3 regions of the Exiguobacterium sp. s191 genome follow, and region 2 is predicted to be linked to each of the others. Evidence: riboswitches for the same ligand, from Rfam matches in the RefSeq annotation. Region 2 holds a riboswitch; each other region holds the start of a gene.
The links. A riboswitch is a leader RNA that binds a small molecule or an ion and turns the genes downstream of it on or off. The one in region 2 is predicted to bind S-adenosylmethionine.

Region 1 (10,513 bases), on a different contig from region 2:
TCTGCTCGATTGTCGTTTCGAATCGGGCATCGAGACGCGGTAATAAGGCGTCCTCAAACGCCGTGAAGACAGCAGCTGTCCGTACTGTGCCTAAATGACGGACGGTCGTCTCGACCGAATGTAGATCGGCGCGACGGGCACGAGACGCTACAGTAGGGGAATGCGTGGAATAGGTCTCAACTGTACCTCCACCATATGTACATAAGAGATCATCGACTTCTTCGAACAGTCGTCGTGTCGTCTCTTCACCGATTTTTGAGACGAGTTCCCCGCCGAATCCCGTCGCATAATTGAACTTTCCTTCTGATTTGCCAAGCCCTGCGAATCCAAGATACGCATCTTCTGCTGTTCGTTCGCGAATCGGTTTTCCGGCATCGAGCAGTAGGACGCGTTGTCCATCTTCAACGAGCTGATGGGCGAGGAAAATTCCTGCCACACCGGCTCCGATAATCGTCACATCATACATCACAGACGCCTCCTTTTCTTTGAGTATACAAAAAAGCCGGATTCCTGTGAAAGGAATCCGGACTAGGTGAGATCGCTTATTTCCACTCTGCGATGTCAGCGATTGGTAGACGAACTGATGGGTATCCTGCGTCGACTGCTTTACCGATTGAAAGCAGCATGACTGGAAGATAACGTTCTTTTTCAAGACCGAATGCTTCTGCGATTTGGTCTTTTTCGTAACCACCGATTGGGTTTGTATCGTAACCGTGTGCACGAGCAACGAGCATCAATTGCATCGAAACGAGACCTGAGTCGATCAAGATGCTATCACGTAATGTTTCAACGTCTTCTGGACGGTAGAAACCTTTGATAGCTGGTACTTGGCGATCACGTACTTCTTGCGGCATAAGACCTTTTTCCACAGCCATATCATAGATTGTCTCGATGCTGTCGACTGCGTTCATGTCACCGAAGACAGCGATGACAGCAGAAGATGTCTCGACTTGAACTTGGTTGAATTTTGCGAGTGGTGCGAGTGTCGCTTTACCTTCTTCGCTATCGATGACGAGGAAACGCCATGGTTGCATGTTAACTGAAGATGGTGCAAGTGTTGCTTCTTCAAGGATTTGTGTCATTTCTTCTTTTGAAATTTTTACGTTCGTGTCGTAGTTACGAATCGAGCGGCGTCCTTTGACGATTTCCATGAAGTCCGTTGTTGTTTGAGTAGTCATAATTATTCAATCTCCCTTGTGTGTGTTTTCTTTTTTTATAGTGTAAAAAAACTTATTTCCAGTCTGCGATGTCGTTGATTGGTAGGCGAACCGATGGGTATCCTGCGTCAACCGCTTTACCAATCGATAGCAACATGACCGGTACATAACGCTCTTTTTCAAGACCGAATGCTTCCGCGATTTGATCTTTCTCGTAACCACCAATTGGGTTTGTATCATATCCGTGTGCACGAGCGACGAGCATCAATTGCATCGAGACGAGACCCGAGTCGATCAAGATGCTGTCTTTCAAATCGTTCGCCGATACACTGCTGTACATACCTTGAATCGCTGGTACTTGGCGATCGCGTACTTCTTGTGGCATAAGCCCTTTTGCGACAGCTGTATCGTAGATGTTCTCGAGTTGATCAACAGCGTTCATGTCACCGAAGACCGCGATGACAGCAGAAGATGTCTCGACTTGGACTTGGTTGAATTTCGCGAGTGGTGCGAGTGTCGCTTTGCCTTCTTCGCTATCGATGACGAGGAAACGCCATGGTTGCATGTTGACAGAAGAAGGTGCGAGTGTTGCCTCTTCAAGAATTTGTGTCATTTCTTCTTTTGAGATCTTCACGTCTGTATCGTAGTTACGGATCGAGCGACGTCCTTTGACGATTTCCATGAAGTCTGTTGTTGTTTGCGTTGCCATATTAAATCGACTCCTCTTTTAATTTAGGTAATGTGTCGGCGTTCGCTTCGATGCGTTGAATCATCTCAGCTAGCGTCCGTTGTTCTTCAGCGGAGAATCCTTCGAGTAAGTTCTCGAGGAACTCATCTTTTTGTTCGCGTAATCGTGCAATGCGCGTCGCCCCTTGTTCCGTTAAGGAAACAAGAATCACCCGATTGTCAGCGGCTGACCGCTCGCGAGCAATCATCCCGGTCGATTCCAGATGTTTGAGATGACGGGTCACTGCTGCATGATCGACATTGACGCGTTTTTGCAATTCTTTTTGACTGATCGTTTGATCGACTTGTAGTTGAGCAAGTAGGTCCATTCGAGTCTGACTGAAACCATCCGTACAGAGATCGAATTTTTGAGCAATCGTCTTATTGACGGAGACGAGTGCATAGATCAAACGTCCTTTTTCGGTGCAGGAAATACTCAATCCATCACATCCTTCCCTTCGTTCGAAGAAACCTTTGACGTATCAAAGATTGATATGTAAACGAATATAACGTGTTTATTTTGATGGCGCAACTTATCTGCTTCTGACATAAAAAAAGATATCATTCACGCAGAATGATATCGAGTCAGGCGACTTAGCTAATTTGGCGTTCAGACGCTGGAATTCCTTTTGCATCAATCGCTGCAATGATCCGGCGGAAATAAAACAACCAAAATTGCAGAAACGGTCCAATCAGGAAAATCGAGAGGATCGTACCGAAGAAAACAGGTCCCCCAAGCAACCAACCGATGCCGCATGCCGTGACTTCCATGATCGTCCGCATCAGACGAATCGACGTTCCGAAGCGCTCTGCAAGTGTCAGCGTTAACCCATCACGTGGACCAGCCCCGTATCCGACAGCGACATACAGACCAGCGCCCATCCCAATGATGAAGATACCGAAAATCAGCCAGAGCGTATTCAACCAGATCGATTCAAAAGAGGGTAAGAGATGAGAACCAAGCACAAGATTCATGAAGACACCGACGAAAATCGCGTTGACGAGCGTTCCGATTTGCGGTGTGACGCGGTCTAATGCGTACTTAACGAAAACGAGTAATAGACCAACAAGTAAGATGATCGTTCCGACGGATAGTGGCGTCTTCTTTTGGAGACCAAGATGCAATACATCCCACGTCGAGACACCGAGTTCAGCCGTGATCATCATCGATGAGCCAAGAGCGAGTAAAAATAAACCAAGCAGGAAGAGTCCCCACTTTAACGTAGCGCGTAACAACCAGGAAGCGCGATGACGCGTCATGTCTGGCACCTCATTTCTTAAAATAATTGATTCGTTAACTGTATCATGAGGAAAGTGGAAGAAGAAAGACGAAATTTTCCGTTTTTTCCATCTTAAGAAGGAGGGGAAGGAGGATTGAGACCCGTATACTGAAGAAAAAAGGAGATGACCGAATGAAAGCGATCCGGCACCTGATTCGTTTTACATATATAGAAGCCATCTGTTGCGTCTTTCCCGTGATGATTTTCGCAGCACTTGCTCTTTCACGTTATCTTCCTACTGAAATGGTTGCTCGATATGATCTCCTGTTGCTATGGTGTATTCTCGTCCAAATCGTCTTACTCGTCACACGTTATGAAACGATGGAGGAATTCAAACTGATCTTATTGTTTCACGTCATCGGTCTAGCACTTGAACTGTTCAAAGTGAACGTCGGGTCTTGGAGTTATCCGGAAGAAGCTTTGACGAAAGTGGCTGGTGTTCCATTGTATGCAGGATTCATGTACGCAAGCGTCGCGAGTTATGTCTGCCAGGCTTTTCGGCGATTTCATTTGCGATTCATAGCATTTCCTCCCCCGTGGCTTGCGATCAGCGTCGGCAGTCTCGTCTATCTCAACTTCTTCACCCACCACTGGATCTTCGATGCACGCTGGCTATTGATGGTTCTCGTCGTCCTCGTTTTCTATAAGTCATGGGTTTATTTTACGATCGAGCAGACGATTTACCGGATGCCGCTCGTCCTGTCCTTTTTACTGATCGCCTTTTTCATTTGGATCGCAGAGAATATCGTGACGTTCTTTAAAGGCTGGGTCTATCCGCATCAAGAAGGAGGCTGGGCAGTCGTTGATCTTGGAAAATTATCTTCTTGGTTCCTACTTGTGATCATCACGGTTTTGATCGTCATCGTCGCGAAATATAAGCGTCAGGATCCGGCTGTGGAAATTCAGCAACGCACCTAAATAAAAAAATAACCCGGTTATTTTTTTGAACTACTTCCGCGTTTTTTCGTTGCTATAGTGAAAAAAACGCAAAGGAAGTGGTTACGGATGATGCAACAGGTGTTGGAACGAGCAACTGAATTGGTACAGATGAAATTAGCGGTCGTGGAGCGGTATGAAGATTGGCAACTCTGGCTCGACGAAGTGAACGGAATCGACGAATGGGTCAAGATGTCAGCGTATTATGCACCGCGCGACGTTCAAGAAACACCGGTCATTGACGAAGTAGTGGAGCTAGAGAAGCAGACCATCGTAATACCATCGCAAGTACCTGTCGAGCCAGTACGCAAGCAACGTTATGCCTATACGTTTCAGCGGGGTTTAAAAGGCGGTACTTTACTAGAATGGTCCGGCAGTCATATTTCAGAACGAGACGTCCGCGATTGGAATCTCGAGCACGGCATGGAAGTCCGGGTCCGTATCGATCGTCAGGATGATCAAAAAACGATGTGCCGTGTTGAAGCCGTCGTCTCGACGGAGCGAATGAGAGAGAATCCGGAACGTGTCGTGTTTGAACAAGCAATCGTCAAGGCACATGGAATCATTGAGGAAACGGTGAATGGTCCACTGCAAGATGAGTCGGGCAGATCGTTCTATTATGTCGTACCGGTAGAAGACATGCGCTATTTCCGACTAGAAGCAGGTCAACTCGTCGATCTCGTCATGTGGCGGGAACGGAAGGATACACTGACGATTGCTTGGAAGCATCCGTTCACGTATGAAGAGCCGATCGTCAACGCATCATCTAACCGCCGATCAGAAGTAGAGCAACCGGTAGTGAAGGCATCTGTGACAACAAAAAAGTCAAATCGGTATGCACGAAAAATGAAACGACAACCGGTGCCGAAAGCTAAAAAAGCGCAGCGTCGCGTCCGTATGCCAAAAGAGCGAACGATTGAACCGATCGTGACGACAGCTGTACCCGGACAATTGATGGATTTCGTTGATAAGACACCGCTTGATTTCACGCGCTTCACAGGAATGCGTCTCGTCATTGTCGGAAACGAACAACAGACCGCTGTCTATCGTGAGTTCTTTGCGCCGACGGGGATCGAATTGATTCATCTGGCAGGGGACGCACAGTCCGCGAAAAAGATTGCCTGTCTCGCCAAAAAGACGGACGCGATCGTCGTCGTAACGAGTCGCGTTTCTCATGCAGCGAGTGCACATGTCATCGCGCAGGCGAAAAAGCATGGTATTCCATTCGCGATGGAACGGCTCGACGGTCGACGCTCGTTATACACGGCGTGTGAACGACAGCTTGAGCGTGCCTGGCTCAACCAGCAAAGAGACGGGAAATTATTGAAAAAAGAGTGAAACATTAGAAGAATTCGACCGTAAAGTAAGGTGAGAACTTATTTTTCAAGGAGGACCTTACTCATGTCATCTCAATTAAAAAAAGCAGCGAAGGAGTCGCTCAGCGGTCGTTGGGGATTTGCCATCCTCATGTTCGTACTTTTTTCTATCATCCAGAGCGTTCCGACGTTCATCGGACCAGATCCTAACGAAGATCTAAATGCGATGAGTGCGGTCAGCATCATTCTTTCGATTTTATTGATCCCAATCGCAGCGGGTTGGACGTGGGTCGCGATGTCGTTCGCACGCAATGAAGAAGTCAAAGTAGCTGATTTGTTCGAACCGTATAAAATCTTCGGTAAAGTCATCGGCGTGTCGATTGTGCAAGCGGTCTTCTTATTCCTATGGACCTTACTCTTGATCATTCCAGGGATCATCAAGTCGTTCTCTTACTTGTTGACGTTCTACATCCTTCGAGATGAACCATCAGTCGGTATTCTCGAGGCAATCACGCGTTCACGTCAACTCATGGATGGTCATAAAATGGAAGCATTCTTACTCTTCCTATCATTCATTGGTTGGGCATTACTTGTGATTGTTACACTTGGTCTTGCTGTCTTATGGGTTGGACCATACTTCAGCGTCACGATGGCAAAATTCTATGATCGTGTTCGTGGTGAACAGGCGCCAGAGCCAACATCAGATTTCGTCGCACCATATTAATCCCGAATCCCGACACGATGTCGGGATTTTTTATGCTCGAAATAATTCCGATTGGAAAAGACGGTTTAATGGTTGCTTTAGTTCAGTGAATTTTGTACGATGAATGCAACACATCTTATCTAGAGAAGTCGAGGGACTGGCCCGAAGACACTTCAGCAACCCCGCCGTGGCGGAAGGTGCTACTTCCAGGAAGGGATACCTTCCGAAGATAAGAGCGGACAGGACAAGATACCGTCGCTCTTTTCGAACTTCGAAAAGAGCGTTTTTTTATGATAAGGGGGACGATGGAGTGGAGTATGGTTTTTGGTTACCGATTTTTGGGGGATGGTTACGTAACGTCGAGGATGAACAGATGCCACCGACATTCGATTATGCGAAACAAGTCGCACAAACAGCAGAACGGATCGGCTTCTCGACGACGTTGATCGCGGAACTGAACTTGAACGATATCAAAGGCATTAAGGAACCGAGTCTTGAGGCATGGACGACGGCAGCAGCGATTGCTGCAACGACGGAACGCTTAGAGATCATGACAGCGGTTCGTCCCGGGTTCCATAATCCAGCGACGACGGCGAAGATGGCGGCAAACATCGATCAGTTGAGTGGTGGACGCTTTACGCTCAACGTCGTCTCAGCGTGGTGGGCAGAGGAAGCGAAACAATACAACGGTATCTTCACAGCGCACGATGAACGCTATGCTCGGACGGAAGAGTTCGTCACGGTCATGAAGGGACTATGGGCAGATACGTCACCGTATAGCTTCTCCGGTCATCACTACACGATCGAGCAAGCAGAACTCCATCCGAAGCCAGTCCAGCGTCCGGGGATCAAGCTCTACGCTGGTGGAGAGAGTGAAGCTGGAAAGCGAACGATCGTCGAACACTGTGACGCTTATGTCATGCACGGGGGCACTGTTGAAGAAGTAGCCCATAAAATCGACGATATGAAAGTACGCCGGGAAGCGACGGGACAAAAGCCGCTCGAAAGCTTCGGTCTTGCTGCCTACATCATTTGTCGGGATACGGAAGAAGAAGCACTTCTTGAATGGCAACGGATCACGGACGTCAAGGAAGACAGCGCCGGTTATGCCGGTTATCAGGATTTCATTAGTAAATCGCAACTGGAGCAACAGGTCGAGCGGAATGATTATTCTGTCTCGAACCGTGGTCTACGTCCGAATTTAATCGGGACACCAGAACAAATCGCTGAACGGATTCTAGCGTTCGAAGCCGTCGGTGTCACGTTACTTTTGTTACAATTCTCACCACAACTTGAAGAAATGGAACGCTTTGCTCGTGACGTAATGCCACTGGTCGAAGCGAAACGAAAGGTAGGTCAACAATCATGACAAAAATTCATATTCTCCACGAAAACCAAGAATGGACGGACCATCTCATCAAACGTCTCGAAGAACTCGAATTACCGTATGAACAGTGGCACTTGAATGAAGGAATCGTTCCGCTGGATGAACTGCCGCCAGAAGGCGTCTTTTACAGCCGGATGAGTGCTTCTTCGCATACGCGGGGACATCGTTACGCGCCGGAGTTGACGGAAGGGGTCCTCGCTTGGTTAGAAGAGCATGACCGGACCGTCTTTAACGGAACGCGTGCGCTCCGTCTTGAAGTCAGCAAAGTCAATCAATATACGGCGTTGCGTAAGGCTGGGATTCGTGTACCGAAGACGACGGCTGCCGTCGGACGTGATCAAATCGTGCAAGCAGCAAAAGAGATCGGTGTTTCGTCATTCATCACGAAACACAACCGTGCAGGGAAAGGTCTCGGTGTCCAGTTATTCCATTCGATTGAAGCACTTGAAGCTTATCTCGATGGTCCGACATTCGACGAACCAGTCGATGGCATCACGTTGATTCAAGAGTATATTCAAGCACCAGAACCGTACATCACGCGTTGTGAGTTCGTGGGTGGAAAGTTTGTCTACGCGGTTCGAGTCGATACGTCAGAAGGTTTTGAGCTTTGCCCAGCAGATGCATGTGTGATCGACGACTTGTTCTGCCCAGTCGGAGAAGAAGCACCGCAAACGCCGATGAAGTTCCAAATCGTTGAAGGTTTCAATGACCCGATCATCCAAAAGTATGAAGCATTCCTCCAAGCGAACCAAATCGCGGTCGCAGGCATCGAGTTCATTAAGGATGCGTCAGGTACGATCTATACGTATGACGTCAATACGAATACGAACTATAATTCGGATGCCGAGGCAGCTGCAGGACGCTACGGTATGCTCGAACTAGCGAAGTTCCTCGGTGCAGCCCTTGAAACAAGCACAGTAAAATAAGAATCTGCTCTCGCCCTGTCACCGGACGTTACAAGACCGGATGACAGGGTATTTCTATAGAAAAGGGGGCGGATCTATGATTACGTGGAGAGAAGAACGACAGCTCGATATTCCGATTGAGGAAGCATGGCACTTGTTTGATCACACGCGATTGCAGCGTTTGATTCCAAACGTCGTCCAGCACGAGGTGATTGAACGAAAACCGGGTGTCGTCGGTTCGACGTATCGTCAAACATACATGCAGGGTAATCGACTTGAAACCTATATCGTGACCGATTTAGCTTATACGAACGAACCCGACTTCAAACAAAATACGATCGGATTCACGTTGGCTAAAATATTCAAGATCGAGATGACCTTTACACTCAAACCGCTCGGACCTGATCGCTGTCTATTGATCTATACGGGAAAAAACGAGGGAGCAAACTTTGTTGGAAAGAGTTTGTTGTCGCTTGGAGGAGAGCGGGAGAACGAAAAAATTGTTCACGGGCTGCTGCAGCGTGTTGAAGAAGAAGCAGCAAAACAGAAGAAGAACAACGCATGAAAAAACGGATTCCTGTGCCTGGGAATCCGTTTTAGCATCTTATCGATGCGTATATGATTTGTGACCACTCGGTAAACCAGAGAGGTAACCGACACCACCTGTTTTTTGAATTCCGATGCCGTCTTTCATCGCTTGTTCGAGCGCTTTTGGATCGACCGCGGTGATTTGTTTGTCAGTCAATGACTCACCGGGATGTTGATAGTTACTTAGGAGGTAGCTATACTTCCCAACATGATCGAGTGAACGAAGGCCAGTTGCTTCCGCTCCGACTGGAACCGAAAGGATACGTGATAACTTTTTCGTCTTCAGGTTATAAGCCCAAACGAAATTGTTCGTGTGCAAGGAGCTGTCTTCACCGATGAAGAGCGTATCAGATGTCGCGGAGTAAGCAAGGTTATCTGGATTCGCGACGAGATCCGGATTCGCTGTGTTGCCGTAAGAATCCGGCTTCTTCAAATCTTCACCAATGACGAGTGCTTGCATATTCGTTGGTACGTAACGGCTGTCGATGCCTTTTGCACGACCAAGATCGATTTCGAATGTCGCACCCGATTCGCGTTTTTCAAGCTGGATGTCGTCTTGGACAGCACCTTCTTGTTTTTCGGTACTGCCTGACACATAAGACAAGGCGATGTAGGCTTTTTTGTCTTGCTCGTTGACCGTGATGCCTTCCATCTTGTTGAATTCTGATGTTGCGCCAAGCAACGCACCATAACGACGTGATTCAAGGAAAGCCGCTTCTTTTTCCTTACCAGGCTTGAGCTTCAAGTATTCGACTTTTTTGCTAGCAGCTGTTTTGACTGCTTTGAAGCCAGGAGTTGGCGCATCGGCTGTCTCGAAGATGTGGCTGAACTTCGTTCCTTTATCAATCAAGCGTTTGACTTCTTTATCGGAAGCATGACCGAGCTTGATCCATTCGAGATCACCAGCTCCGCCTTCCGTTGCGCGTGTTTGTTTGAACTTAGCCGCGTAAAGTGTTCCTTTTGAGAAATCGCGCTTTTTATCTGCGACATACATGAACATCATTGTGTTATTGCCGTCGTCACCAAAGATCGCGGTCTTTTGATCCGGTAGAATCTGCATCATCTCGTGCGAGAAACGACCTGTGCTGTAGTGTTTCACTGCTGTCGCTTTTCCTTTCCGGTCGACCGAGATTTCAGGCGTATACCCGTAGAAGTAAGGATTCGCTTTTTCGGTCGTTCCGAAATAGCGCTCAGCGAAGGCATTTACTTCTTTATAAGCAGCTGACGTTTTGTCTGACTCAAACGCACGAGCATCTGGTTCATATTCCTCTGACCCAAGGTGCGTTCCCCATGGTGTCGTCGAACCGTTACATGGTGTCCAGAGTCCATTGACGTTTTCAAAATCAATCTTGCTGGCTTTTTTGACAGCAAGTTTTCCTGTCTTTTTATCTTGTACGACTTCCGTTAATGTCATCGATGCTGGAAGTCCCTTGACTTCATTACCAGCATTGTCGATCGAGTCATACTCGAAGTGAGAGACCATGTATTTTTTTCCGTGCACTTCAAGCAGACTAT
Region 2 (10,513 bases):
GTGCGTGTCGTTTCGATTTCGTCATGCGCCGCATGCATCCGCGCCGGTGCCTGAATCCAGGACAAACCAACGAACAAAATGATGGCAAAGGCGATGTAGAGGACGAGATTGGCGATGAAGATGTACTGAATCGAAAAGGCAGCGATTTGACCACTGACTGCTGTCCCGAGCGCTACACCGACGTTTTGTGCGACATAGATCGCATTAAAGGCACGGCGCCCGCCTTCCGGCCAGATGACACCCGTCATCGCGTAGATCGTCGGAAAAACCATCCCACCGACGAATCCAATCAATCCAAGCATCGCGACGTATCCGAGGTACGTCTGATGAAATAGCAACAAGCCGACGGAAGACAGGACAAGTCCGATGACACTGATGACAAGCGTCTTCTTGCCACCGAGACGGTCAAACGCTTTTCCACCTAAGTAGTTTCCGACGATTGCTAAGGCCGAGTTGACGAACAATGCCATCCCTGCTTTTGTCATCGACTCTCCTAAATATTCATGAATATATAATGTATTAAACGGCCATAAAAAAGAGGATCCCGTCGTATTGATGGCCATCGCAAGGACGAGGATCCAGACCGCTTTTGGTAATTTTGGCATACCTGTGGTCCTCCTATTTCATTCTCAACCTTGCCACTTTACGCAATCCGTCCCCTAACTGTCAAGCCACTTCGCTTTTCGTCAACGAATCAAAAAATGATATAATGCAGAAAGAATCTTGCACATACTGAACCATTACTAGAAAAACAGACTATAGGAACAGGAGTCTATGCCATGTCACTTGCCCGTGTACTATCTTATACGAAACAATTACTCGAGTCCGTTATCGAACCCGGAGACTGCGTCGTCGATATGACTGCCGGAAATGGACATGATACACAGTTTTTAGCAGAACGCGTCGGTCCAGAAGGAAGGGTTCTTGCGTTCGACGTCCAGGCACAAGCCATCGAGGAATCGACGCGACGTCTCGACGAAGCCGGAATGTTAGCACGCGTCGACCTTTATCATGAAAGCCACATCCATGTCGGTGCCCGTCTTTCGGACGAACAACGTCCTGTCCGCGCCGGTGTCTTCAATCTCGGATACCTGCCTGGAAGCGACAAATCAATCACGACGACAGGAGAAGAGACGCTCGAAGCACTCGATGCCCTCCTCCCGGTCCTCGCTCCCGGCGGTCTTGTCGTCCTCGTCGTCTATCACGGTCACCTGGAAGGAAAACGGGAACGCGACGCTGTCCTCGATTACGTCACAGCCCTTGATCAGCAAGATTATGCCGTTCTCCAGTACCGTTTCTTGAATCAACAAAATCATCCCCCGTTCATCATCGCGATCGAGAAAAAAGTACGAGGATGATGGGACACAAAAAAGTGATGCCCTTTTTTAGAGGCATCACTTTTCAGATTGTAGACAAAAGGGCTGACGCCAAAAAAATGACGCGCCTTTTCACGCCCTTTCCTCAGGCGAGACACAAGCCAGAGCGACCCTGCAGCGAAGCGGCGCGATGCTTGTCCTTGGAAAACGATGCGAGACGAACAAAAAAGCGCAATCCTTCTCATTGGAGAAAAATAGCACTTTATCTTCAGTCTTAAGTGATGCCCCTTTTTAGAGGCATCACTTTTGTTATTTCATTCTTCAACAAGCTTAAAGAACAACATTAATTTTTCTGCAAACCGTGTGTTCAACCGTTCGAAACTAAAATGTGGAAAACCGTGTAGACGTTGTAAGTAAATCTGATCGCCACCCATTTTCCGGCATACTTCAAGCGTCAACTTGACGTCCGCGAACTGATCGTCTGGTGCATAAAAACAAGCCAAATTCACACGCGGCAGTTTTTTTCGTTCCTCGTCATGTACGACGATCTCTTCTTCGATTTCCCGGTACTGCGCATAGGTCAGTTCACCGATGCGAACGGTATCTTCCGTACTTTGACCAAACGGCAACGTACCGAGTGGTGCATCGGGCCGGAAACGATCGAATGCACTCGCGAAGACTTGTTTGACGCCTCCGAGTTGTTTCGAAGGGTGCCAATCAAACAACGGTGAAATGAACGCAAGGCTTGCGACCGGTAATTCATATTCTTGCAACAGGCGATTAACGACGAGTGCGCCCATGCTACAGGCGACGATATGAATCGGTAGCTTGCGTTTCCCGGCTTCACGTAATGCTTCTTTTAACAGTTGACCATGCTCTTCAAACGAGATGCGACGTGGTGCGTCGACAAGTAATACTTCATACTCTCGTTCGAGTACCCGAATCAAGGCTTCACTCGGACGGGCACGCAGTTGTAACGGATAGACTAATACGATGATTCCTGTTGGTTGTTCAACCACAAACTCACCTCTTCACTTCATACTTCCTTTTTACGATACCTTATTTCAAACGCACACGAAACCGTCCCAAGACGGATTTCATGAGGCGACATGGCGAAGACGAATGACAGATTCTACTTGCCCAAAGACTTCTTCCGTCATCTCACTGAGTTCTTCAAAACCGAATGAGGTTAAGAACTGACGTGCTTTATAGTTACGTGCCTCCACGTATACTTCGAGTGGGACGGCTCCTTGTCGTTCGAGTTCACGGATCAGCCGTCGTCCGATTCCGTTTTGCTGATATTTCGGCAAGACGTACAGACGAATGATCTCCCACGTTCCCTCAACATCAACAGCATGAATGAAACCGACGATTTCCTCATCGATGATTCCGACATAAAAATACTCTCCCCGTGCTTCTTCCGCCGTCCGGATCGCACGAACGACTTCTTCTTGCGGATACGCCTCCTGCACGAAATGCGCTTTCGAACGTTCGGAATAGATTTCTGCATACGTATCCAACCAAGATGTGACGGCAATGTCATGAATACGTCCTGCATCAGCTGGAATAGCTTCGCGTATTTCCATAATCGGAACCCCCCTTTGTATTCATACGAATCGACTCATGTACTTTTACCCTCTTCTAGAAAAAACATTCGTTTCCTGCAAAGTTCCACGGAAACAAAAAAGTCCGAAAACCCGCGTAGGGTTTTCGGACTTTTTGATTATGCGAAACGTTTTGCTTGTTCTTCAAGAACTGCTGCTTTATCTGTTTGCTCCCATGGAAGCTCAACATCTGTACGACCGAAGTGACCGTATGCAGCTGTTTGACGATAGATCGGACGACGGAGATCAAGCATGTTGATGATTCCAGCCGGACGAAGATCGAAGTTTTCAGCAACCAATTCGACGAGTTGCGCTTCAGGAAGTTTTCCTGTACCGAATGTGTCAACCGCGATTGATACTGGGTGCGCGACACCGATTGCGTACGCGAGTTGAACTTCTGCTTTGTCTGCAAGACCTGCAGCAACGAGGTTCTTCGCGACGTAACGTGCTGCGTATGCAGCTGAACGGTCGACTTTTGTTGGATCTTTACCTGAGAATGCTCCACCGCCGTGGCGTGCGTATCCACCATACGTATCAACGATGATCTTACGACCAGTTAATCCAGCATCTCCTTGTGGTCCGCCAATGACGAAACGACCAGTTGGGTTGATGAAGAATTTCGTTGCTGCGTCGATGTATTCAGCCGGGATAACCGGTGTGATGACGTGTTCTTTCAAGTCAGCTTGGATTTGCTCAAGCGTGACTTCTTCTGCATGTTGTGTCGAGATGACGATCGTATCGACACGAACCGGCTCGTTGTTCTCGTTGTATTCGACCGTGACTTGTGTTTTTCCGTCTGGACGAAGGTAGTCGAGTTGACCGTTTTTACGCACTTCTGCCAAACGGCGTGCGAGACGGTGTGAAAGCGAGATTGGAAGTGGCATGAGTTCTGGTGTTTCTTTCGTTGCGTAACCGAACATGAGACCTTGGTCTCCTGCACCGATTGCATCGATTTCTGCATCAGACATGCTACCTTCACGTGCTTCAAGCGCTTGGTCGACACCAAGAGCGATGTCTGCTGATTGCTCATCGATTGATGTCAATACAGCACATGTGTCCGCGTCAAAACCGTATTTCGCGCGTGTGTAGCCGATTTCACGAATCGTTTCACGGACGACTTTTGGAATGTCGACGTAAGTCGATGTCGTGATCTCACCTGCAACGAGAACGAGACCTGTTGTAACAGAAGTTTCTGCTGCAACACGTGCGTTTGGATCCGCTGCGAGGATTGCATCAAGAATTGAATCCGAAATTTGGTCACAGATTTTATCTGGATGACCTTCAGTGACTGACTCCGACGTGAATAGTCGGCGATTAAGGTTTGTCATGTATGACCCTCCCAAAAAAGAATTTGACGGTGTACTCATTTCCCCTAGTTGAGTGGGACGGTAAAATGAAAAAAACCTTTCCAAGTCCAAAAAATGGTCAGGGAAAGGTTGTGCGTTCTTCCTTTACCCTCTTATCGTTCGAAGTGTTTACTTCGCTTCAGGAGAGCACCTTTTCCCTCATTAATATGTGAATTAATGTAGGACGGTTGCCGGGTTTCTTCGGGCCTTGTTCCCTCCACCTGCTCAGAATAAGAGTATCCGTTACGAATTACATGATATAAAGTTGTACCTACTCTGTCAAGCAAGGTTTCAAATTCTAGTCGAAACTTTTTGAAAGAGATGTTAAACTGTTAATGCTGAAAGCGTTTCCAGATAAATAGAAATCAGCACCAGAAAATGATTGCTCTCTCTTTAGTATGTCATATATAATAAATGTGTCATACTAAATACAGTGAGCCAAAACCAACGTAGGGGAAAGGTGGGGTCAGGATGCCGATGACGGTCCTGAATATCGAAGAACTACTCAAGAAAGAGCATGTGTTCAAACAACTATCTGTTGCTGAACTTGTCGAACATGCGATTCGAAACGAAGAAGGTGTCCTTGCTGAGAACGGTGCATTATCTGTAGAAACGGGGAAATTTACAGGTCGTTCACCAAAAGATAAGTTCATCGTCCGTGATTCTTCCTGCGAGTCTCACATTGATTGGGGGCATGTCAACCAACCAATGGATGGAGACAAATTTGAACAATTGTTGCAAAAGGTTCTTCGTTACATGAACGAAGCCGACCAGCTCTACTACACAGAAGCTGCTGCTGGAGCAGATACGCACTTCACCCTTCCGGTCCGTGTGCTCACACAATACGCTTGGCATAACCTGTTTGCCAAACAACTCTTTTTACGCGAGTATCCTGAAGTGGCTGCCTTCGAACCGTTCACGGTCGTCTATGCGCCACATTTCAAAGCAGATCCTGCCGTTGACGGAACGAACTCCGAAACGTTCATCGCGATGTCGTTCGAACATCGGATCGTCCTGATCGGTGGAACGGAATACGCGGGAGAAATCAAAAAATCGATCTTCTCCGTCATGAACTATCTCTTGCCACAAGAAAATGTCCTTTCGATGCACTGCTCGGCAAACGTCGGACACGAAGGCGACGTCGCCTTGTTCTTCGGTCTATCCGGTACTGGTAAGACCACCCTCTCAGCAGACGATAGCCGTCAATTGATCGGAGACGATGAGCATGGTTGGTCGCACGACGGTGTCTTCAACATCGAAGGTGGATGTTATGCAAAGACCGTTAACTTATCACGCGAAAAAGAACCGCAAATCTTTGACGCGATCCGTTTCGGAACCGTCCTTGAAAACGTCGTGCTCGACGAAGCCCGTCACCCTGATTACGATGACACATCGTTGACGGAAAATACGCGTGCTGCTTATCCGATCACAGCGATTGATAATATCGCTGTTCCTTCACGTGCTGGTCATCCGAAGACGATCGTCTTCTTGACGGCTGATGCGTACGGTGTTTTGCCTCCGATCAGTAAATTGACGAAAGAACAAGCGATGTATCACTTCCTATCAGGATATACATCAAAACTCGCCGGAACAGAACGCGGTGTCACGGAACCGGAAGCAACATTCTCAACATGCTTCGGTTCACCGTTCCTTCCACTGATGCCTGAAAAATATGCGACGATGCTCGGCGAATTGATTGATCGTCATGGTGTCACTGTTTATCTCGTCAACACAGGCTGGACAGGTGGTGCTTACGGAACAGGTAGTCGTATGAAGCTATCGTATACACGGACGATGGTCAATGCTGCCGTCAACGGCACACTCGCAACGATTCCAACAGAAGAACATCCGATTTTCGGACTTCATATGCCACTTGAAGTTCCAGGTGTTCCAAGCGAGTTACTCAATCCGGTACGCGTCTGGTCGAATCCGGACGAATACGACACACAAGCGCGGTCGCTTGCTGAGAAATTCCAACACAATTTCCTTCGCTTCGAAAGTGCGACGGATGCGATCAAGTCAGCTGGTCCACGCCTATAAAAAAAGAGCCTTCGGGCTCTTTTTTTATGTTTAGAAATCGGTACATCTCTTAAGAAAATCAATTCATGGTCAACAAAAAAAGAATGATGCGTCACACGCAACTCCTACAGGAAAAAGCGCATTTATGCGCTATCAGAGACAAACAAGACCCGCTTTCCTGCTGGAATGAAGCAGGAAAACTGGCTTGTGTCTCGCCTGAGGAAAGGGCGTGAAAAGACGAGTCATTCTTTTTTGAGTCAGCCCCTTCATTTTCACTCTAAAACAGAATCCGTTTTTTCTTGAAGATGTGTTTCTTTTTGTTTGAGCCATTCCTGACTTTCTGCTAGTAGCGCATAGGCTCGTGGAAGTGAGACATCTAAACGTTGACTGAGCAGTTCGAACTGATCGAAATCACCGCGATCTGCACTGATCGCAAGCACTAAACAATCCCGAAACGGATGATCTTTTCCTTGCAGAACGATCTTCAGAGAATCTTCAATTGGCAGTTGGTCGATGATGTCGTCGATATCCACAGATAACAGCGCATCTATGTGTGATAACAGACCGATCATATAAGCACTCTCCGGCTTTAACGTACACGTCTCTTTCGCAAATAACTCACAAAGTTTTGCGCAGTGCAAGGAAGACCGAAGTAACTCATTTGACCATTCGTAAGGACTAGCAAGCTTCATCTCACGCAAGACGATTAACGAAATCCAGCTTTTGAGTTGTGAGAAGCCAAGTAGTGAAATGGCTTGTCGAACAGAGCTGACTGTATTGCGTAATCCCATTCCCGGAGAATTGATCAATTGTAGTACTTGAATACTGATATAAGGATTTGCTTCGATCTCATCAATGACCTCATCGTATTTTTCATCCGTATCGAGCCATTTTAGCATCTTCAGCAATACCGGCAATTGAGGAGGGACAGCTTTTCCCTTCATCAACATTGGCTTAGCGTAAAAATAGCCTTGAAACCAGTCATATCCCATGTCAAGACAACGTGTATGATCCTCATGTGTCTCGACTCGTTCGGCAAGCATCTTGATGTGGGGATAATTACGCCGGACGATATGCAGGATCGCACTTTGCTCGCGAGTAGGAATCGCCTCGATGTCGATTTTAATTAAATCAATTAGCGCGAATAATTCTGTTCCATGTTGACGAAGTAAATCGGTCACAAAATCATCGAGTGCTAGTGTAAAACCTGCTTCTTTCCAACTGTGCAACACAGATAACATCTCTGTATCGATATCAACAGTTTCTAAAATTTCGATAACGAACCGTTTTGGATCTAAATAGTGAATCAGATCACTTTTCAAGAGATCCGCTGTAAAGTTGACGAAAAGTTTTTTACCTTCAGCGACATGCTCTACACCCATATGAACGAGTGTATTCGTTAAAACATCCATCGTCGCTAGATCACCGTCGAATACATTCATTTGTTTGACGGAACGATACAGTAACTCGAATGCATCAACTGCTCCGATTCGGTCAACGATGGGTTGACGTGCTAGTAAGATATCCATCGTCCTCCATCCCCCTCTACATTACTCATATGGTTCTAATTATATCAAAATTTATTTTTCAGGAAGTTTATTGTTTTTTACAACGAATCAATATTCTTTTTTTCCCATTATGTATGTAAGTTCAATTTTTCAGATGACAAAAAAACCGATACGACATTCATCGTACCGGCTAAATTATCGATTATAGATACCAGTCTCAAACCAATTCAACACATTCCGTGTCACACGCAACTTGTCATGAATCGGAAATTGATGGGCATAGGCATAAGTCTGAAGCGTCGTCTGCTCAGGATGACGTGCAGCATAAGCGGTTGCGTGTCGTAAACGAACGTTCTCGTCGTATGCACCGTGAATCAATAATACTTCACCTTGAGGTTCGACATGGAGCGGCGAGCGAACCGCGTATTCATCAGGAACCGTGTCTGGTGTACCTCCCGTGTATCGCCGCAGCATCTTTTGCATCGTCTTCTGCTCTTCATACGTCCACGTCAACTCCGTCACCCCTGCCCAGGACACCGTTCGGGCGACTGGACGGTGATGCGCAAGGAGCAATGCCATCTGTCCACCACGTGAAAATCCAAATGCGTGAACATGCGAGACACGTTGCTGCAACCAGTCAAAGGCACTGCAGGCGTCTTCGATATCATGATGTCCAAAGTCTTCTTTTCCCGTACCGCCTAGATTCCCTCGATAGAAAGGTGCCATGACAAAAAAACCTGCCTGTGCGAACGCGAGCAGTCGTGTCGGTCGGACCATTCCGATCGAACGCGTTCCACCACGCAAGTAGAGAATTCCCTGACCGTTCGCGACTTGCGGGAGTACGATATAGGCACCGACCCGTTCTCCGTCCGCTGTGGTATAAAACATCCGAAACGTCCGAAACGGACCTTGCCGCGGAAGTTCAAACCAATCGGCGTTCGCTAAGTACACGGAGCGTCTCCGGAAGGACACGGTCCTTCATCATAAAGCTGTATTGTCGATTCGTATCGAGACGATCAGGGAGTTCCTCGAATAGAAAAGCACCATCTGTTTCATCCACGGCAAGATGAGACGACAATGATCCGATTTGCGCGAAATAGATGTTTTTGATGATCGTATCGCCTTTTCCGGCAACACGATATTGTCCGACATATGAGAGAGAATCGATTTTCCCACCCGTCTCTTCCATCACTTCACGACGTGCGGCTTCTTCTGCCGTTTCACCCGGTTCAACCTTTCCACCAGGAAATTCGTAACCACGCTGCTTATGATGGGTCAGTAACCATTTTCCTTCGTACACGGCAATGACCCACACGTGCAAAGGACGATCCGAGAACGGATGGTCATCAAAACTTAACTCTACTTGATTTTGATAATAATCCAAGAATGTAATCACGTACGTGCACCTCATTTCTTCTTCTAACTTCACTTTACCTGTTTCACGGGTATTCTAAAAGTGAAAACGCTAGGATTACCTGTAAATCTGGAAAATGATAGCCTACTATCATCCGGTAAACACAAAAACAGCCGATGTTCCACTAGGGAACGATCGACTGTCGTTTTACATTACTTCAAACGTGCTTCGAGTTCTGCTTTTTCTGCTTCGAATCCTGGTTTCCCAAGAAGAGCGAACATGTTTTTCTTGTACGCTTCGACGCCTGGCTGATCAAATGGGTTCACTCCGAGGAGGTAACCACTCATCGCACAAGCTTTTTCGAAGAAGTAGAACAGGAATCCGAGGTGATACGGTGTCATCTCTGGAAGTTCGACTGTCAAGTTCGGTACTTGTCCGTCCGTGTGCGCAAGCAACGTACCTTCTGCCGCTTTATCGTTGACGAATTGAATTGACTTACCTGCAAGGAAGTTCAATCCATCGAGATCCTGAGCATCTTCTTCAACAGTCAACGCATGACGCGCTTGACCGACTTTGATGACTGTCTCGAACAGGTCACGACGACCTTCTTGGACGTATTGTCCCATCGAGTGGAGATCCGTCGAGAAGTCGACTGCTGCTGGGAAGATTCCTTTGAAGTCTTTTCCTTCTGACTCGCCGTATAATTGTTTCCACCACTCCGATACATAATGAAGTGCTGGTTCGTAGTTGACGAGAAGCTCGATCGTCTTCCCTTTCGCATAGAGCGCATTTCGTACGACCGCGTATTGATACGCTTCGTTGTCAGCTAGGTTTTCGCTCGCATAGCGCTCTTGCGCATCACGGGCACCTTGCATCAACTCTTCGATTGAAATACCAGCTGCTGCGATTGGTAATAGACCAACCGGTGTCAAAACAGAGAAACGACCGCCGACATCGTCCGGAATGACGAATGTTTCATATCCTTCAGAGTCTGCGAGTGTTTTTAATGCACCACGCGCTTTATCCGTCGTTGCATAAATCCGGTGTTTTGCTTCTGCTTTACCGTATTTCTCTTCCATGAACGATTTCAAGAGACGGAACGAAATTGCTGGTTCTGTCGTCGTACCCGATTTCGAGATGATGTTGACCGATACATCTTTTCCTTCGAGGACTTCGAATAAATCGTGCAGATACGTCGATGAGATATTATGTCCTGCATAGATGATTTGTGGTGCTTTGCGATCTTCTTTTGATAACAAGTTATGGAATGAGTGTCCGAGCATCTCGATCGCAGCACGCGCTCCGAGATATGAACCGCCGATTCCGACGACTAACAACACATCAGAATCCGACTTGATTTTTTCTG
Region 3 (10,513 bases), on a different contig from region 2:
CTCGATCAGATTGAGTTGAACGAAGCTTTTGCGGCTCAAAGTCTTGCCTGTATCGAAGCACTTGGTTTACCAAGCGAAAAAGTCAACGTCAACGGCGGTGCGATCGCCTTCGGTCATCCACTCGGTGCGAGTGGGGCCCGGATTTTGACGACATTATTGCATGAGATGCGCCGGACGAACCGGACGTATGGTCTCGCGACGATGTGTGTCGGAGTCGGACAAGGGATCGCACTTGTCGTCGATCGGGAGGGACTCGTATGATTCACTTAGAACGAGAAGGCTATATCGCAATCGTCCGGATTGATCGTCCAGAACGTTTGAACTGTCTCGATTATCCGACGCTTGTCGCTTTGCAAGAACAGGTCGATGCGTTATCGGTCGACCCGGAAGCGCGGGTCGTCCTGTTTACGGGAACGGGGAAAGCATTTAGCGCCGGTGCCGATTTAAAAGAACGCGTGCATTTAAACGAAGAAGAAGTTCGGCGCAATGTCCTTGCGATCCGCAATGTCTTCACGTCGATCGCACAATTGCCGCAACCAACGATCGCAGCCGTCAACGGTCACGCGCTCGGCGGTGGGTTCGAGTGGATCCTTGCCTGTGATTTCCGTTTTCTCGTCGAGGATGCACTCGTCGGCTTGACGGAGACCAGCTTCGGAATCATTCCGGGAGCTGGTGGAACACAGCGCTTGCCACGACTGATTGGGGAGACGCGGGCAAAGGAATTGATCTTCACAGCGAAAAAAATCGATGCGATGACAGCAGAACGGTACGGACTCGCGACAGCCGTTGTTGCCCGGGAAGCGTTGATGACGACGTGCTTTGAGTTTGCTAATCAGATGTTACAGAACGGACCAATCGCCTTGCGCCAAGCGAAACGAGCGATTGATCAAGGGCGGGATGTCTCACTCGAAGAAGGACTACAGCTCGAAACGGAAGCCTATGAAGTCGTCATTCCGACGGCTGATCGTCAGGAAGCGTTACAAGCCTTCGCTGAAAAACGACCACCGCGCTTTGAAGGAAGATGAGGATGGTCGACGTTTGAAATAACCCGTATACTAACGATACACACTATGAACGACTGAAGAGAGAGTGAATACCATGAGTGCGAACACCCAATCGATGATCTTTACGATTTACGGCGATTATATCCGCCATTACGGCAATCAAATCTGGGTCGGGAGTTTAATTCGACTCGTCAAAGAGTTCGGACATAACGAGCAGGCCGTTCGGGTTGCTGTGTCCCGAATGGTTAAACAAGGCTGGCTCGTCTCCGAGAAACAAGGAAATAAAAGCTTCTATTCATTAACACCACGTGGGGTGGAACGGATGGAGGAGGCCGCACGCCGGATCTACAGATCAACACCGCACGACTGGGACGGGAAGTGGCGGACGCTGATGTACACGATTCCGGAGGATAAACGCCAGATTCGTGATGAGCTCCGCAAAGAACTGACGTGGAGTGGGTTTGGCAACTTATCGAACGGGGTTTGGATTTCACCGAATCCACTTGAAAAAGAGGCGGAACGATTGATCGAAGCGTACGAGATCGAAGAGTATGTCGATTTCTTCGTCGGTGAATACCACGGTCCGAAGCAGGATCAATCCCTTGTCGAGCGTGCGTTTCCGCTGGAGGAATTGCAGGAGCGTTACGAGACATTCATCACGGATTACAGCCGGCAATACATCGTCCATCAGAGTCAGCTCCAACTCGGAGAAATGACGGATGAACAGTGTTTCGTCGAACGGACGATGCTCGTACATGAGTACCGGAAGTTTCTGTTCACGGATCCCGGATTACCGCAAGAACTGTTACCAGATGCTTGGAGCGGACATCACGCGGCGCTCTTGTTCGAACAATATTACCGATTGCTCGCACAACCAGCGAGTCGGTTCTTCGAATCAATCTTTGAAGAGACGCACGATGTGTCGCAACGCAGTGCCTCGTACGACGCGGCGGAACATCCGCTGTTTGCGGAACGGTGAGCATTTATTCGAATGAAAAGAGCGGGACGGATCAGTTGATCCGCCCCGCATTCGTGTCATTCAGATGTGTTCTGTTCAGCAGATTCTGCGAGAATGTTTCGGAAGGCATATCCTTTATCGACATAAGAATCAATCGACTCCTGAATCATCGCAAGATCCGCTTCTGTTAGTTCACGCACGACTTTACCGGGTGAGCCGATGATCAGCGAACGGGGTGGGAAAACTTTTCCCGATGGAATTAGCGTATTCGCCCCGATGATGCATTCTTCACCGATCTCTGCGTGATCAAGAACGGTCGCACCCATTCCGACGATCGAACGACGTCCGATTTTGCAACCGTGTAAAATTGCGTTATGTCCGACCGTTACTTCATCTTCAATGACGACGGGTGCCCCTTCATACAAATGAATCGTCGCGTTGTCCTGGATACTGCATCGTTTCCCAATCGTAATCGGTCCTTCGTCACCGCGTAAGACAGCGTTGAACCAGACGGTAGACTCGGAACCGATCGTGACGTCTCCGATCAGATAAGCGCCAGGAGCGATGAATACATCGGAGGCGACGTTCGGATGAATCGATTGATACGGAATCTTCATAACAGAATGACCTCGTTTCTATAATAATATGAACTACTATTCATTCCATGTCAGTATAGCATGTGAGTGAAGTCGAGAACGGAGGAAAGACATGTTTCCGATTTGTGAGCTCTTTAAAATTCGATATCCTTTGATCCAAGGAGGAATGGGTAACATTAGTCATGCGGCGCTGACGGCAGCGGTGTCGAATGCCGGAGGACTCGGAACGCTCGGGTGCGGGACATTGTCGGTCGATGAAGTGGCGTCGCGGATTCACGAGACACGAATGCTGACGGCTCAACCATTTGCCTTGAACATCGCGATTCGGGTGTCTCCTTATACGGAAGCACTGATTGATCTCGCGATTGCAGAAAAGATTCCGGTCGTCTCCTTGTCGGCAGGAAATCCAGCACCGTACATAGAGCGACTTCAAGCTGCCGGTATCAAAACGATTGCTGTTGTCGCTTCAGTCAAACAGGCGTTAAAGGCAGAACAGGCAGGCGCTGATGTACTCGTAGCGGAGGGAGTTGAAGCAGCAGGCATCAATTCACCGCTCGAGTTGACGACGCTGACCTTGATTCCGCAACTCGTCGATCGAGTCAACATTCCGGTCCTGGCAGCGGGTGGGATTGGTGACGGGCGTGGACTGGCAGCTGTTCTGTTACTTGGTGCGGCTGGCGCCCAGCTCGGAACACGATTGATTGCGACGGAAGAGGCGAAGGTTCATTCGGCATACAAGGCGCACTTAATGAATGCGACCGATACCGATACACGCATCATCGGACGTTCCGTCGGATTCGTCCGACGTGTCCTTGATGGTCCTTACGTCGAACGACTCACAGCAGAGACACCTGCTGCTTTTCTCGATCAGACGAATGAGTCGTATCATATTACGGGCGCTCTTGAGGGCGATGAGGAGAAAGGGTATGTCAACGCTGGACTGGTTGCGGGATTGATTCATGATGTGCCGACTGTTGCGGAGTTGTTTACGCGCATGATGGCGGAAGCAGAGGAACAGCTGAAACAAACGACGACTCGTTTTATGACATGAGTATATAGTGAGGGACCCGTGATGCCACTTGTGGACAGCGGGTTTTTTCATGTTTTTTTGAAAATGGGACATTTGTCCTTTTCAAGTAGGGCACGAGTAAGGTCTACTCTAGTGTAGAGATTAAAGGAGGAGATGACGTGCAAGGAGTCGTGTTTGCTTTGATGAGCGGTCTGTTCATCGCCCTGCAAGGCATATTCAATGCGCGCCTTGCGACGACAGGCGTCGGACCGTGGTTGTCCGTATTGATCGTCCACTTTGTTGGTCTGATGGGTTGTTTAGTCATTTACAGTTTCGTACGAGATCGGAAAATCGGTGGCTTCCGTCAGTTACCGTGGATTTATGCGAGCGGCGGTTTGATTGGCGTGCTAGTCGTCGTAACGGAACTGACAGCAATCCAAACGCTCGGGATGACATGGGCAATGTGTTTATTACTCGTCGCACAGATTTTATGTGCTTTTGTGATTGATTTAAAGGGATGGTTCGGTGTCTTAAAAAAACAAGGAAATCGTGGTCAGTGGGTTGGTGTGGGTCTCATGCTTGCAGGAGTTGCGATTTTCTCACTTGCCTAAAGGGGGGAAATGAACATGGAAACCGTCATTCAACAGTATGGACTGGATACGATTTTGACGGAAGAGACGCGCGCTTGGTTGCGTCAAGAAACCTTCCAAAAAGGGGAACTCCTCTGTACGACAGGGGCAGCGATCGACCGGATGTACTTCATCGTCGCAGGCAAAGTTAAGATATCTGCTGCCTCGTCAGAAGGGAAACAACGGATTCTACGATTCAAGACACCACTGACGGTGATCGGTGACGCTGAGTTCATCAATGAACGGGAAGTGCTGAATACGGTCGAAGCAGTGACCGATGTCGAGGTGTTGAGCGTACCGTATGCGATTTTACGCGAGCACAATACAACGAACGTCTTTCTGCAATTCTTATTACGCACGATCACAGCGAAGTGGTATGCCGACTCGAAATCAGCGTCGCACCATGTGTTGTATACAGTTGAAGAGCGATTTGCAGGGTATTTGTTGTCGATCGCTTCTGAAGCCAGTGACAGTTTGTTTTATCAGGAGATGCGGACGTCGAACTTACATGACGTCGCCGACTGGCTTGGAACGAGTTATCGCCATCTCAATCGGATCATCACGAAATTATGTGAAGAAGAGATTCTCGTTCGACGACGCGGGAAAATCATCATCGTCGATCTGGAGCGGATTCGCGAGAAGGCGAACGGCAACAGCTATGAGTAGGGAGGAACGAACATGATAATAGGCATCGTGTGTGCCGTGTTGGCAGGGATGTTAATCAGTTTACAGACGGTATTGAATGCTCGGATGAGTGACGCGTTTGGCGCTTGGGCGACGACGACGCTGGTCTTCTTCGTCGGTTTCATCGGAGCAAGTGTCACGTATGTTCTGTTTCGTGGTGGAACAATCGGACAGATTCAAAACGTATCGCCACTCTATTGGTTTGGTGGACTTGTCGGTGTCGGCGTCGTTTTTTGTGTCATGCGTGGGATTCAGTTACTTGGTCCGTCCGTCGCAATCTCTGTCGTTCTGATTTCGCAGTTAAGCTTTGCTCTCGCTGTCGATACGTTCGGCTGGTTCGGTTTACCACAAATTGATTTATCATTCGGTCAGCTCGTCGGTCTCGCCGTCATGGTATGTGGGATCTTCGTTTTGAAACGGTATCAAGTCGTCGCGCCGGAAGAGAGGGCGAAGGATATACCGAAGCAAGTCTCTTAAAAAATCTGATACTAGTTCGATCGACTGACGAACGTTTCTGTCATCCTCGCTTTCCACAGGCGGGAGGTAAGCCGCGTCATCCCGCATTCTATGCGATTTGCCGGGTCTTACCTGACCCTGACGAAAGCGCGACTCGCGCTTTCTTTCCCTGCAGGAGTCGAGGATGAACACTCACGTTCTAGATTGACTAAATAAAACATGCGCGTTTCCCGCTAATTCGATCGGGAGATTCGCATGTTTTTATGTGTTGTGACTTGATCTCAATCGAATAGATGAACCATTCGTCTTCCGAAGTAAAGCGAGAGAACAATAATGAGAAGACCGCAGTACAACATGATTGTCGTGATCGAAACGTGAAACGACAGTAGAAACGAGAGGAGCGCGTAAGATAATGGAATGAGACCGTTTGACGCGGCATTCACGACACTCATGACACGTCCCATCGTCTGTTCCGCACACTGAGACTGGATGAACGTAATGAAGCGAATATTGATGATCGAAGAAAGGACACCAAGTGATAACAGGATGATCAGGTACAACAAGATCTGCTGCGCTTGACTAAGCAGGAAGAAAAGCAAACCTAAGGCGCCAATTAATCGGACCGATGAGGTAAGCCCATTTGCTTTCGTCTGCGCAAAACCACTCCAGAGCGCCCCTCCGAGCATTCCCATTTGATAAGCCCCTTGCATATAACTTAAATCCATCGCATCTCCTTGGAGCACATCATGAACGAGTAAGGGGATTCCGAGTAAGAGTGGTCCAAAGAAAAAGAAATTGACACAGATGACAAGAAAAAGTGTCTGCTTGAGTTGCTGAAGGTTAAAGACGTAATGTAGCCCTTCTTTTAGTTCAAAGAGAGCTGAATGCTGAAGCGATCGCTTGATCTTAGATTCACGAATACCATACGTGAAAAGGAGCGTCAGACAGAGTGTCCCGAAAATCATGAGAAAGACGTGCGAGTAAGAAGAATAGCTGAGAATGACTCCACCAAGAATCGGACCTGAAAAGAGGGCGATTTGATTAGATGTCTGAATCAGTGAATTGGCTTTAGTGAGTTGTTCTTTCGGAACGAGTGTAGGAAGTAAGGAAGCATTCGCCGGCGAAAAGAATGCATCCACACTACCGAATAGAAAGGCGAATCCTAAAATCGTCAGCAATGTAAGCTGATCGGTATGAAGTAATGCGAGAAGACAGAGAATGAAACTGATTCGTAAAGCGCTCGAGATGCGCATGATCGTCGAACGTTTATAGCGATCGGATAAGACGCCACCGAATAACATGAGAAAAATACGGGGTAACAAGGTGGCCATGAGGACGAATCCAAGATATGATGCCTGGTTTAGCGTATGGATGACATACCATTGTTCAACAAACAGATAGGTTGATAGGGAGAGGGCAGAGCACATACCGGACCCCCATAAAAATAAAAAAGATCGATTTTTAAACAGCGATTGTTGCGTATCGATTTCAATAGGCAGCATGTGGCACCTCCGGTTTAGACGTCGTCATTCTCAAATAGTGGTTCATCAATTGCAAAGGCAGTCGTCATGATATAGAAGTGTTTTTTATCTTCTTCGTCTAGTGAAGAGGACCGTGTGAACTCGTCCAATAGAGCACGATATTTTGTAGCAAAGCGTTGAAAGTCGGCTTCAGACATCGTCAGTTCCTTTTGAAGTGATAAGCTCATCCAGTCCTCGACGTTCGAAGATGAAGGAGAAAAAGTAGCTGTCGGAGCCGTAAGAACGCGTGTCTTTGCCCGGTCCAATACTTCGAGATACGACTGCCGGGTCGCTTCATTCGTCTCGACGAATTTCAGTAGATGATCGGCAGGAATGTATCCTCGAGCAATCGCTTGATAGTATTTCAATAGATTGCCGCCCTGTTCTTCCGTCCGGACGAGGTGAATCAAGTCATGCTTTTCAAGTTCCCGTACGTGATAGAGGATCTTTGCACGGGATAACGTCAGCAAGTGGGCTAACTGATGTACCGTATGTGGTTTTTCGACGAGAAACATGAGGATTTTTGTTCGTAACGGATCACTGATCACTTTTAACTGTTCATAGCTCTCTAATATGTGAATCGCTTTTTGTTCCATACAATCATCTCCTTTTTAACCGGTTAATTTTTATTAACCGTAAAACAAAAGACTTCATTTGTAAACGATTACAAATTTGTGTGAGGGTGTTGGTAAAGAAGACATCATTTGTTTACATACAAAAAGACTGACTCCAGTGACATCTCGGTCATCCTCCACTTTTTACTGAAAGTAGGGTAAGAACGAGATGTTTGAAATCAGTTTCAGCTACTGTATATGGTTCGAAGTGATTAGACCGTCGTCGTATCTTTCCATTCCTGCTCGATGAAAGCATCGCGACCAGAAGCAGCACGATCTTTTTTATAGTGTTCTGGATTTTTCTTATGGAAGTCTTGATGGTACTCTTCCGCCGGATAAAATTCAGAAGCGGCATCGATCCGCGTCACGATCGGTTGTTTGAAACGATTGCTTGCAGCAAGAGCGTCACGGGAAGCGATTGCTGCTTCATGCTGCGCATCCGTATGATAGAAGATCGCTGGTGCGTACTGCGTGCCGCGATCTTGGAATTGACCTTCTGCATCCGTCGGATCCGTTTGTGGCCAGTAGAGTTCGAGCAGACGCTCGTACGGGAACAGGCTCGGATCAAACGTGATTTGGACGACTTCGAGATGTCCCGTCGTTCCTGTCTTGACTTGCTCGTATGTCGGATTGTCGACGTGACCGCCCATGTAACCTGATACGATTCCCTCGATTCCTGGTAATTCTTCAAACGGTGTCACCATGCACCAAAAACATCCACCTGCAAATGTTGCTTTTTCCATCTGTCTCTTCCTCTCCGTGGGAAATCCCCATTGTATGTCTGACAGCGAGAAAACGAAAACGACTCCTTCGCTTGGTTGCAAAAGGAGTCGCCGCTTTTTATCAACCAAAGCTTTCGCTTTGCTGGTCGTAGCACCTTGCTATGCGCAGGTTGCTGGGACGTCATCGATCCAGATCTCTCGGTCCACTCTTGATAAGGGTATATGAAGTTGATGTCATTCGTTATCATTGTTGTGATGATACCATTCACACAGAAATAAAGTCAATCCTTAGGTTTCAAGGCACGTAAAACCGTCGCTCCGAGTGTCTTCGCACCAATCAACAACGCCTGTTCGTTGATTTCGTACTGCGGATGATGCTGTGGGTAGTTGACGCGACCGTCCGTATATCCGGAGCCAGTGAAGAAATAACTTCCCGGGACATGTGTTAGATAATGCGCGAAGTCATCCGCAGCCATCATTGGTGTGAGTGCCCGGACGGATGCTTCCGGTAAGAAAGAAGCGGCTTCCTGAACAAGTTTTGTCTCGTCCGGATGATTCCATAGCGCCGGGTAACCAGTCGTGAAGTCGATTGAATAGGTGGCACCGATGCCGGCACATGTCGTTTTGGCGACAAGATCGACTTCTTGCCGGAGCTGATGCCGCAATGTCTCATTAAACGTCCGAATTTCACCGACGATGCGTGCTTCACCCGTGACGATGTTCGGAGCCGTTCCCGCATGGAAAGAACCAATTGCAAGAACAGCAGGCTCGAACGGATCGACCCGTCGACTGACGAGATGCTGTAAGTTGCAGACGAGCTGCGCTCCAGCGACGAGCGCATCTTTTGTTTTGTGAGGTGCTTGCGCATGTCCACCTTGACCATGAACGATGATTTCGAATTCGTCGATTGCACATAACGTATGTCCTTCCCGAAACCCAATCGTACCAACTGGTAAATCATTTTCGAGATGTGTCGCAAAAATCGCATCGACATCTTCGAGGACGCCGGCTTCGATCATTTGGATAGCTCCGCCAGGAAAGACCTCTTCTCCATGCTGATGGATGATTCGAATCGTTCCTTGCAATTGATCACGTAACGGATAGAGCGTAGCAGCCAGGGCCATCACCATTGCCGTGTGACCATCATGCCCGCAAGCATGCATGATACCAGGATGGATCGACCGGAAAGCAAGCGTTGTCTCTTCCTGAAGTGGTAATGCGTCAAAATCTGCGCGGACAGCAATCGTCGGACCAGGTTGTTTACCTTCGATCGTCGCGACGACCCCACGACCTCCAACGGCTGTTTGATGAGGAATGCCTCGTTCTGTGTAAAAGGCAGCAATCCGTTCTGGTGTGCGGACTTCTTGGAAGGACAGTTCCGGATGCCGGTGGAAATCACGACGTAACGCGATCATCGTGGGTTCAAATTGTTCAAGTGCTTCAAAAAGTTGAGTTTGCATCTTCAAGCTCCTTTGACGTGTGTCTTTTCGTGAAAATGGGTACAGATACAGGTAATCACGAAAGGGGATAATGAAACATGGGAGAAATCGTCGTCAACGCTGTACTTACAATCAAAGCAGGACTAGCGGATCAAGTTTTCCCGATTCTACAAACGGTCTATCATGCCTCACAAAAAGAAGAAGGATGCTTACGTTATTCCTTGCACCAATCGATCGAGGATGAGCATCAATTCATGCTGTACGAAGTGTATCGGGACGAAGAGGCGCTTGAAGCGCATATCGCATCCGATCATTATAAAGCATACCGTGAACAGATCGAGTTATACTTGATGGATCGACAAGTAACGAAATACGTCGAGATGACATTCTGACGTGTTGCGATAAGAAGAGACGAAGCCGTCGAATTCGACGGCTTCGTCTTTTTTTGTCTTACATCGATTTAAATCCGAGGAAATGCTCTTGCCAACGCGGTTCATAAATCGAATTGATTTGGAGCTGTGAACCGCCCGCATGGATGAAGTGTTCGCTATCGAGCATGATTCCGATATGCGATGGACCATCCGTGTAGGTGTTCTGGAAGAAGACGATATCCGAGCGTTTACCACTCGAGATACTCGTCCGGCGATTCGTAAAGAAAGCACCGTACCAGTAGCCACGAACATTCGTCCGACCACCGTATTTTCCAGCCTTGTTCGTCGCGTAGTGAATCAAACCGGAACAGTCAAAACCACCGTTCACGGCATCTTGCGAACCCCATGTGTATGGTGTGCCGATATGTTGGACTGCTGCTTGGATCAGCTTTTCACCACGCGTATTATTCTTTTTAACGACCCGTTTATCGGACGTGATCGTCACAGCGGA

Region 1: it holds a riboswitch for S-adenosylmethionine, as region 2 does, so the genes downstream of both, KNQ09_RS14145 (LLM class flavin-dependent oxidoreductase) here and metK (methionine adenosyltransferase) in region 2, are expected to answer to the same signal.
Region 3: it holds a riboswitch for S-adenosylmethionine, as region 2 does, so the genes downstream of both, msrA (peptide-methionine (S)-S-oxide reductase MsrA) here and metK (methionine adenosyltransferase) in region 2, are expected to answer to the same signal.

The regions. Positions count from the first base shown of each region.
Region 1 covers NZ_JACSNC010000003.1:161,866-172,378, reverse strand. The annotation lists gene KNQ09_RS14185 (NAD(P)/FAD-dependent oxidoreductase) at 1-466, opposite strand, end outside; gene KNQ09_RS14180 (nitroreductase family protein) at 543-1,178, opposite strand; gene KNQ09_RS14175 (nitroreductase family protein) at 1,231-1,866, opposite strand; gene KNQ09_RS14170 (MarR family winged helix-turn-helix transcriptional regulator) at 1,868-2,323, opposite strand; gene KNQ09_RS14165 (YczE/YyaS/YitT family protein) at 2,478-3,143, opposite strand; gene KNQ09_RS14160 (DUF817 domain-containing protein) at 3,296-4,081, shown strand; gene KNQ09_RS14155 (DUF2325 domain-containing protein) at 4,172-5,437, shown strand; gene KNQ09_RS14150 (DUF975 family protein) at 5,501-6,139, shown strand; SAM riboswitch class I at 6,252-6,354, shown strand; gene KNQ09_RS14145 (LLM class flavin-dependent oxidoreductase) at 6,429-7,487, shown strand; gene KNQ09_RS14140 (ATP-grasp domain-containing protein) at 7,484-8,431, shown strand; gene KNQ09_RS14135 (SRPBCC family protein) at 8,508-8,975, shown strand; gene KNQ09_RS14130 (PhoX family protein) at 9,015-10,513, opposite strand, start outside.
Region 2 covers NZ_JACSNC010000001.1:1,708,871-1,719,383, forward strand. The annotation lists gene KNQ09_RS09055 (MDR family MFS transporter) at 1-605, opposite strand, end outside; gene mnmM (tRNA 5-(aminomethyl)-2-thiouridylate-methyltransferase MnmM) at 759-1,358, shown strand; gene KNQ09_RS09065 (serine aminopeptidase domain-containing protein) at 1,631-2,335, opposite strand; gene KNQ09_RS09070 (GNAT family N-acetyltransferase) at 2,414-2,902, opposite strand; gene metK (methionine adenosyltransferase) at 3,040-4,248, opposite strand; SAM riboswitch class I at 4,377-4,503, opposite strand; gene pckA (phosphoenolpyruvate carboxykinase (ATP)) at 4,738-6,306, shown strand; gene KNQ09_RS09085 (EAL and HDOD domain-containing protein) at 6,558-7,814, opposite strand; gene KNQ09_RS09090 (alpha/beta hydrolase family protein) at 7,989-8,744, opposite strand; gene ytkD (RNA deprotection pyrophosphohydrolase) at 8,716-9,189, opposite strand; gene KNQ09_RS09100 (glucose-6-phosphate isomerase) at 9,360-10,513, opposite strand, start outside.
Region 3 covers NZ_JACSNC010000002.1:276,571-287,083, forward strand. The annotation lists gene KNQ09_RS13025 (acetyl-CoA C-acyltransferase) at 1-261, shown strand, start outside; gene KNQ09_RS13030 (enoyl-CoA hydratase-related protein) at 258-1,025, shown strand; gene paaX (phenylacetic acid degradation operon negative regulatory protein PaaX) at 1,099-1,983, shown strand; gene KNQ09_RS13040 (gamma carbonic anhydrase family protein) at 2,040-2,579, opposite strand; gene KNQ09_RS13045 (NAD(P)H-dependent flavin oxidoreductase) at 2,671-3,609, shown strand; gene KNQ09_RS13050 (DMT family transporter) at 3,747-4,178, shown strand; gene KNQ09_RS13055 (Crp/Fnr family transcriptional regulator) at 4,194-4,862, shown strand; gene KNQ09_RS13060 (DMT family transporter) at 4,875-5,357, shown strand; gene KNQ09_RS13065 (MFS transporter) at 5,618-6,838, opposite strand; gene KNQ09_RS13070 (winged helix-turn-helix domain-containing protein) at 6,853-7,452, opposite strand; gene msrA (peptide-methionine (S)-S-oxide reductase MsrA) at 7,683-8,213, opposite strand; SAM riboswitch class I at 8,308-8,411, opposite strand; gene KNQ09_RS13080 (M20 metallopeptidase family protein) at 8,474-9,652, opposite strand; gene KNQ09_RS13085 (putative quinol monooxygenase) at 9,730-10,023, shown strand; gene KNQ09_RS13090 (C40 family peptidase) at 10,082-10,513, opposite strand, start outside.